DNA from 2 places in the Leucobacter faecis genome. Region 1 is predicted to be linked to the other one. Evidence: predicted binding sites of a transcription regulator. Region 1 holds the regulator's gene; the other holds the start of a gene.
The links. The regulator HspR, encoded in region 1, represses chaperone genes until heat shock. The targets are predictions, from matches to a motif close to AAGTTGAGTCNNNNNGACTCAACTT.
Positions count from the first base shown of each region.

Region 1 (4,290 bases):
AACCACCTGGGTGGTAACGGGCTGGTGGTGTTAGCTTGATCCCGTCAGTCTTATGTCATGCCCAAAACCAAGTCTGCTGCCGCGCTCAAAATCGGTGGCCGTGTTCGGGCTGTGCGCCGCAAGCTGGGTATCTCGCTCGAAGACCTTGGGCAGCTGTCTGAGATCAGCTGGACCAACATCGGCAAGATCGAACGCGGCGACTCGAGCCCCACCGCCGAATCACTCGTGCGGTTGGCAACGGCACTCGAAGTCGATCCCGGAATCTTCTTGAGCGGCATCACGGCCGACGATTACGGTCGGCGCTCGCACCGTTTCACGGTGGGCGACCTGATTCGGGGGCGCGACCGCGCCGTTCGTGCTGCTGACGCTGATGTTGCTAGTGCTGGCGGTGGTCAGACCGACGATGTCAGCTCAGCCGACAGCGACGCGCAAGCCGGTTAATCTGCAGCGCAGTAGGTGCTGAAGTCGACCTGCACGCCCACGCGCCACAGCCCCACCCGTCGTCCTGCGCGCCCACGGGCCACAGCCCCACCCGTCGTCCTGCGCGCCCACGGGCCACAGCCCCACCCGTCGTCCTGCGCGAGCGCAGCGAGTCGCAGGACCCACCCTGGATTCTGCGACTGCGCGCAGAATGACAAGTGCTCTATCGGCGCAGAATGACAAATGCTCTATCGGCGCAACTCTAACAAGGAGCCCTCGATGCGAGCGCCTGCGTGGGTTAGCGTTTGACGGCTGAGAGCACCGTAAACGTGCGGTCGCGCGCGAGCTCTTTTGTTGCGCCGATCACTTGCTCGACGAGCGGTCGGTATCGCAAGTGTGAGTTAAATACGATGCGCAGTTCACCACCGGGCGCGAGCGCGCCCGTGCATGACCTGATGAGCCGGTGCGCGACGCCCGCGTGCACGGTTGCACCGGTGTGAAACGGCGGGTTGAGCAAGATCAGGTCGGCGGCGCCGGTTGGCACCGCTTCAAGTGCGTCGCCTCGGTGCACGGTGACGCGGTGCCCGACCCCTGCGGCTTCTGCCGTGACCCGGGTCGCGTTCGCTGCGGCGGCTGACTGGTCGGTGGCCGTCACCCGTGCGCCCGGCCAGGCGAGCGCCGCTGACACTGCGAGCACACCATTGCCGCATCCCAGGTCGACCACACGGTACGGGGGTGCAGCGTCGGCAGGGGTGACGCCAGCCAGCTCGCCCAGCTCAGCAGGGTCTGATGATTGCGCGGCGGGAGCGCTTAGTCCCCGCGGCGGGTCGCTGCGCAGCGTCTGCAACAGCAGCCGGCTGCCGTGATCGAGCGTGGGGCCGCCAAACGTCTGCCCGAACGCCGCAACCTGAAACTCGAGCGCGGGGTCGCTGCCCCACTTCGGAAAGGGGGCGGAGCCGTCGGTGCCAGCAGTAGCACCACCAGCACTAGCACCACCAGTGTTAGCCCTACCGGCACCGCGCGACCCCGTCGCGGTGAGCACGCGCGACTTACGCCAGCCGAGGCCCGCTGTGACGTCGGTGAAGTGCTCGGCCAGCACCTCGTTCATGCGGCGGCTCATGTGCTTATCTCGGCCACCAGCGAGCACCACCACGTTAGGGTCGGCGTAGCGCGCGATCGCCCACGCGATCTCCGTGAGTGCTTCGAGCCCGCGCGGCAACTGAACGAGCACCAGTTTTGCCCCGGTCAAGAGCTCCTCGCCCAACTCGTGCGACTGGTAGGCCTCAGTGAAGGTGGATTCTGCGACTCGCTGCGCTCCCGCAGAATGACCAAAACCTGAGCGCTGCGCTCCCGCAGAATGACCAGAACCTATCTCGTCCGCTCCCGCAGAATGACCAGAACCTGAACGTCGCGCTCCCGCAGAATGACCAGAACCTATCTCGTCCGCTCCCGGAGAATGACCAGATTCTACGCCCTGCGCTCCCGCGGCGTGATAGGAGTCTAAGCGCCGCGCGTTCGACGCGAGTGCGCGCTCGGCGAGCACGGGGTCTTGGTGAGTGCGGATCCGGAGCGACTCCAGAAGCGCCGCCGCCCCGAGCGTGAGCGCGCCGTGCCGGTCGCCGATGATCACGAGCTCGCCTGGGCCGCGTTGTGAACGCGCCGCGATGTCGCGCAGCACACCGGCAGCGTCCGACAGCAGCAGCAGATCGGTCGCGTCGTAGGCGCGCAGTTCGTCGGCATCGAAGTCAGGGTCACGCGTGAGCTGCGCGCAGAACGCCTCGATGTCGGGCAGCGTAGGCTCTGGCGCAGCGGCCGCGCTCACGGCTTCCACACCACAACTTCGGCCGCGCGTCGCACGCGCGTGCCACGGTGCAGCGTGATGACTTCGCCGCCTGCGGATCCGGCGGCAAAGACCCGCCTGTCTGGGCGCCGAAGCTGCTCTTCGGTGAGCGCGCGTTCGAGATCGCGCACGCGCGTCTCAAGCTCGCGCACCTGCGCCTCGAGCTGAAACACGCGCCGGATCCCCTCGAGGCTAAGGCCCTCGGCCGACAGCCGGGCCACCTCGCGCAGCTGGGCAACGTCGTGCAGTGAATAGCGGCGGGTGTTGCCGCGGGTGCGCTGCGGTGACACGAGCCCGATGCGGTCGTACTGCCGCAGGGTTTGGGGGTGCATCTCGGCGAGGCCTGCGGCGGCGGCGATCGCAAAGACCGGGGTGTAGCGGTCGAGCTGCTCGTGCGCCATGTGCCTTCTCCGTTCGCTGTGCAGCGTGTGTTGCAGTAAAACTGGGGGGGCGGGCGGCGTGTGGCCGCCCGCCCGCGCCTACCCGTGTGAGCGGGCCAGCAGATCCTCGCGGGGGTTCTCGCTCGGTTCGACCGCGCGAAACGCCTCGAGGGCCTCACGCGCCGCGTCAGACAGGTGGCTGGGCACAACCACCTGCACCTCGGCGAGTAGGTCGCCGACGCCCTTCGAGCTGGTGACGCCTCTGCCCTTCACCCGCAGCACGCGGCCGCTCGGAGTCCCGGGCTGAATCTTCAGCTTGACCGGCGCGCCACCAAGAGTGGGCACCTCTACTGTTGCCCCGAGCGCCGCCTCCGAGAAGGTCACCGGCAGCTTGAGGCGCAGGTGCTGGCCATCACGCTCGAACACCGGGTGCTTGCGCACCGCGATGGTCAGGATCAGGTCGCCTGCCGGGCCACCATTGGGGCTCGGCTCACCCTTGCCACGCACCTTAATCTTCTGGCCATCTGCGACGCCCGCGGGAATCTTCACCTTGACGGTGCCCGTAGGAGCCTGCAGCGTGACAGTGTCGCCGCTGACTGCGGTCTCAAAGTCGAGCGTGGTCGACGCTTGCACGTCGCGGCCGGGCTGGGGGCCGCGTGCGCCGCCCCCAAACATGTTGAAGATGTCTTCGAACCCCTGGCCGCCGCCCTGTGCACCGTAGTGGCCGCCACGACCAGCGCCGCCGCCGAACATGCCGCCAAACATGTCGTCGAAGCCCTGACCACCGCCGCCACCCGAGGTGAACCTGGCGCCGCCCATGCCCATGGCACGAATCTGGTCGTACTCAGAGCGCTGTTCTGCGTCAGAGAGCACCGAGTATGCCTCGCTGATCTCCTTGAACTTCGCCTCGGCGGCGGCATCACCCGGGTTGGAGTCGGGGTGATACTTGCGGGCGAGCTTGCGATAGGTCTTCTTCAGCTCTGCATCGGTGACACCTTTTTGCACACCCAGCGTCTTGTAGAAGTCTTTCTCAAGCCAATCTTGACTAGCCATCAGCCCCCACCGCCACCGCGACCTTGGCGGGGCGCAGCTCGACTTCGCCGATCCGGTAGCCCCGTTCGATTACGTCAAGAACCGTGTGCTCTTCAGTGCCGGGCACCGGCACCTGGGCAATCGCCTCGTGGAACTGCGGGTCGAAGGCTTCACCCTTCTCGCCGTAGCTCTCGAGGCCGAGCTTTTCGAGCGTGCCGCGCAGCTTCTGCGCGATCGTCGCGAACGCCGATCCCTCGGGGAGGTCGCCGTGCTGCTCGGCGCGGTCGAGGTCGTCGAGCACCGACAGCATCGGCGAGACGGCCGCCGCGACTGCGCGCTGCTTCTCGACCGCGGCATTTGCCTCGGTGCGCTTGCGGTAGTTCGCGTACTCTGCGCTCAGACGGCGCAGGTCTTCGAGGTAGGGGTTCTCGGCGTCACTCGCAGATGACTCGTCGCCGCCGCCGTTCTCGCCCTGATCCGGCACCTGATCTGATGCGCCCGAAGCAGCATCGGCCGCGTCAGCGTTCTGCTCAGCGTTCAAGATGTCCTCTACCGTGAAGTCGCCCTCCTGCGGCACAGGGCCGGAGGCATTTGCCTCCGACCCTGCTGCAGGAACGT
Region 1 is NZ_JBTJEP020000021.1:26,952-31,241, forward strand. Features, by position in the region: gene ACXR2T_RS13745 (helix-turn-helix domain-containing protein) at 58-441, shown strand; gene ACXR2T_RS13750 (class I SAM-dependent methyltransferase) at 719-2,251, opposite strand; gene ACXR2T_RS13755 (heat shock protein transcriptional repressor HspR) at 2,239-2,661, opposite strand; gene ACXR2T_RS13760 (DnaJ C-terminal domain-containing protein) at 2,740-3,693, opposite strand; gene ACXR2T_RS13765 (nucleotide exchange factor GrpE) at 3,686-4,290, opposite strand, start outside.

Region 2 (4,290 bases), on a different contig from region 1:
ACGACCGAGTACGGCCTACGCCGCACGGCCTCGGTGAGCTGGCCGCCCTGCTCGTAGCCGACGTACCCCGGAGGGGCGCCGACGAGCCGCGACACCGAGTGCTTTTCGCCGTACTCCGACATGTCAATGCGCACCATGGCGTGCTCGTCGTCGAAGAGAAACTCGGCGAGCGCCTTCGCGAGCTCGGTCTTGCCGACGCCCGTGGGCCCGAGAAACAGGAACGATCCGGTGGGCCTGTTAGGGTCGGCAATCCCGGCGCGCGTGCGGCGCACCGCGTCGGCGACCGCCGAAACCGCGTCGGCCTGGCCGATGAGCCGCCTGCCGAGCTCACGCTCGAGCGACAGCAGTTTCTCGGTCTCGCCCTGCATCAGGCGCCCCACGGGAATGCCCGTCCAGGCCGCCACGACACCCGCGATCTCTTCGTCGGTCACCTGGTCACTGACCATGCGCGGCTCGGCGGGCTCGCCGCCATCGCCATCGGAACCACCGGTGCCGCCGGTGCCGTCAGCGCCGGATCCCGCTTCCTCTGCGCGCTCAGCCTCGGCGAGCTCTTTCTGAATGACCGGGATCTCGCCGTAGAGCAGCTTCGAGGCCTTCTCGAGCTTGCCTTCGCGCTGCGCCAGTTCTGCCTCCATGCGCAGTTGGTCGAGCTTTTCGCGCAGCTCGCCGACGCGGTTGAGCGAGGCCCGCTCGCGCTCCCAGCGCGCCTCGAGCACGTCCAGTTCGGCCTGCTTCGCGGCGAGGTCTTCGCGCAACTTCGCGAGCCGCTCTTTCGAGGCCGCGTCTTTCTCACGCTTGAGCGCGAGATCTTCGAGCTTCAACCGATCGACGGCGCGGCGCAGCTCGTCGATCTCGACCGGGGCCGAGTCGATCTCCATGCGCAGCCGGCTCGCTGCCTCGTCGATCAGGTCGATCGCTTTGTCGGGCAGCTGGCGCGCCTGAATGTAGCGGTTCGACAGCGCCGCGGCGGCCACGAGCGCCGAGTCGGCGATCGTCACTTTGTGGTGCGCTTCGTAGCGCTCCTTCAGCCCGCGCAAGATCGCGATCGTGTCTTCGACGGTCGGTTCACCGACGTACACCTGCTGAAAGCGCCGCTCGAGTGCAGCGTCTTTCTCGATGTACTCGCGGTACTCGTCGAGGGTGGTCGCGCCAATGAGCCGCAGCTCACCGCGCGCGAGCATGGGCTTGAGCATCTGCGATGCGGCGACCGAACTCTCGCCCCCGCCTGCCCCCATGAGGGTGTGCAGCTCGTCGATGAAGGTGATGTATTTGCCGTCTGATTCCTTGATCTCGGCGAGCACCGCCTTCATGCGCTCCTCGAATTCGCCGCGGTATTTGGCCCCCGCGATGAGCGCTGAAATATCGAGCGAAATCAGCTCTTTGTCCTTGAGCGACTCTGCAACGTCGCCCGCGACGATGCGCTGGGCGAGCCCCTCGACGACGGCCGTTTTACCAACGCCTGGTTCGCCAATAAGCACCGGGTTGTTCTTGGTGCGGCGCGTGAGCACCTGGCTGACACGCCGAATCTCTGCGTCACGACCGATCACCGGGTCGAGCTTGCCCGAGCGGGCCACCTCGGTGAGGTTGACGCCGAACTGCTCGAGCGCGCTGTCGCCGCCCTCGCCCTGGGCGGGCTGCCAATTTGCCTGCATGTGGGGTCCTTTCTCTGTGTGCAAGCGCCGGATCAGCGCTGCGCGTCACCGCCCGCAAGCCGTGCCGCGCAACACCCTCCAACAAACTTGAGTGTTGATGACTCAAGTTTATCGCCTCTTACCTATTCGCACCACTGCGGATACAGTAAATTTCACGCCGCGCAACGGTGCGCGGTCACGCCTTCGTTCGACGAGAGCTGTGGGCGTCGTATATCGAAGGGACGCCCGTGACCGCACACTCGACCCCCGCTGAACCAGACCTTCAAGACGGCGCCCCGCCCCGCATTCGCTGGTCAGCGGCCACCGCGGCGTTTCAGGTTGAGGGTGCCCGCACGTTAGGCGGCCGCGGCCGCACCATCTGGGACGACTTCGTCGACGCCCCTGGAGCGGTGTTAGACGCATCGACCGCAGACCCCGGCCCCGACAGCTACCACCGCTACTTAGAAGACGTCGCCCTCGCTCAGGGGCTCGGCCTCGACCGCTACCGCTTCGGCATCTCGTGGGCACGGGTGGTGCCCGAGGGGTCTGGGGCCGTGAACAGCGCGGGCCTCGACTACTACGACAGGCTCGTCGACGCACTACTCGAGGCGGGCGTGACCCCCTTTGCCACCCTGTACCACTGGGATCTGCCGAGCCCACTCGAAGCAGCAGGCGGCTGGTTGAACCGCGACACCGCGTACAGGTTCGAAGAGTATGCGGCGGTCGTGGCCGCGCACCTCGGCGACCGCGTGAAGCACTGGTACACGATCAACGAGCCCGCCATGACCGCGCTCGAGGGGTACGCGATCGGTACTCTCGCCCCCGCCAGGCAGGAGCTCTTTGGCGCACTCCCCGCCGCGCACCACCAGCTGCTCGCCCACGGGCTCGCCATGCGGGTGCTGCGCGAGGCGGGCGCGCAGCAGGTTGGCCTCACCAACAATCACACGCTCGTGCGCCCGCTCACAGATTCCGTCGACGACCTGATCGCGGCGGGTGCCTACGACGTGATCCATAACCGGGTATTTGCTGATCCGGTGCTAACTGGCCAGTACCCAGATCTCGCTGCGCTGGGGCTGCCCGAGATGCCCGCCCAGCCGGGCGACATGGAGCTGATCAGCGCGCGCCCCGATTTTTACGGCGTGAACTTCTATAACCCGACGACCGTGGCCGCGGCCCCCGAGGGCAGCCCGCTGCCGTTCGATCTCGTGCCCACTCCGGGCGCGCAGACGACGGGCTTCGGCGAAATGTGGCCGATCGTGCCCGCGGCGCTCACCGAACTGCTCACCGGCATGCGCGATACCTACGGCGCGGCGCTGCCGCCCATCATCATCGGCGAGAATGGCGCCTCGTTCCCCGAGCCCGATCACCTCACGCGCCAGGCCGCTGCTCCGGATCAAGCCGGGCCCGCCCCCGCCGAGCGCAACACCGACGACCCCACGGCCGACGAGCGCATTACCGACGAGCGCCGCATCGCGTACCTGGCGGGGCATATTCAGGCGGTGGCAGACGCGATCGCGGCGGGCGTTGACGTCGAGGAGTACACCGTGTGGTCACTCATCGACAACTTCGAGTGGGCGGCGGGGTATACGCAGCGCTTTGGGCTCGTGCACGTCGACTTTGAGACCGGTGAGCGCACCCCCAAGGCGTCGTATGACTGGCTGCGCGGGGTCATTGCGCACTCGCGTATCGACGTCTCGCGGTTACTGCCATGACCGCGCAGGTGCCCGGCACGCCCCGGGCCGCAATATCGCTTACGGGCTCGAACAAGTCAGGCCGGGTGGGCGGGTGGTGGCTGACCCTGTTTACGCTCGCGTGGCTCGTGATCTGGACGGCGCAGCTCACCCCGCTGCAGCTCTTGTTACCGCTGCAGCTCGACACCCCAGACAGCGCCTCTGGCTGGGTGTCTGGGGTCGTGTCATCGGGCATCGTACTGGGGGTGGGCGGGCTCGCCGGCGTGATCGCGGGCCCCGTCGCCGGGTCCCTTTCTGACCGCGGTAGTGGGCATCGCCGCCGCCCGTGGGCGCTCGGCGGTGCGTGGCTCGCGGCCGGCTGCTTGGTGCTCACCGGGTTCAGCTCGGGCCCCTGGCTCGTGGGCGCTTCGTGGGTGGGGGTGTCTGTGGGCATCGCGACGGCCTCTGCCGCGTTCACCTCGATGATCGCCGACCAGCTGCCCGTCGCGCAGCGCGGCGCCGCGTCGTCTGCCGTCGGCTCATCTCAGGCGCTCGGCATCGTGCTGGGCGTCGGCGCTGTCGTGCTGCTCGGCCTCGGCGTGCTCGCGGGCTACCTCTTGCTCGCCGCCATGATCGCAGTCGTGGGCACCGCAACCGCGCTGCTCTTGCCCGATCCGCCCGCGCCACTGCGCGCAGATTCCGGGCACACCGTCCCGGCGCCCGTTGCCGAGCGCAACGTGGGTTTCTCGCCGCAGCTCTCGCCTGAGCTCTCGCCCCAGTTCTCGGCCGAGCCTACAGCGCCCGGGCCCACCGATCCGGAGCTGATCGCAGCGAGGGCGGCCCGCAGCCTGCGGGCGTCGCTCGCCGACCGCGATTTTCGGTGGATGCTCGTCGGCCGCCTGATCGTCAACGTCGGCAATGCTCTCGGCACCGCGCTGCTGCTGTTCTTTTTGCTCTATGGGCTCGGGCAACAGCACGCTGCGGCCGAA
Region 2 is NZ_JBTJEP020000017.1:2,153-6,442, reverse strand. Features, by position in the region: gene ACXR2T_RS12320 (ATP-dependent Clp protease ATP-binding subunit) at 1-1,652, opposite strand, end outside; gene ACXR2T_RS12315 (glycoside hydrolase family 1 protein) at 1,880-3,343, shown strand; gene ACXR2T_RS12310 (MFS transporter) at 3,340-4,290, shown strand, end outside.
Region 2: ACXR2T_RS12320 (ATP-dependent Clp protease ATP-binding subunit) is a predicted target of HspR. The motif match lies at 1,737-1,761, and genes of this name have one in related genera.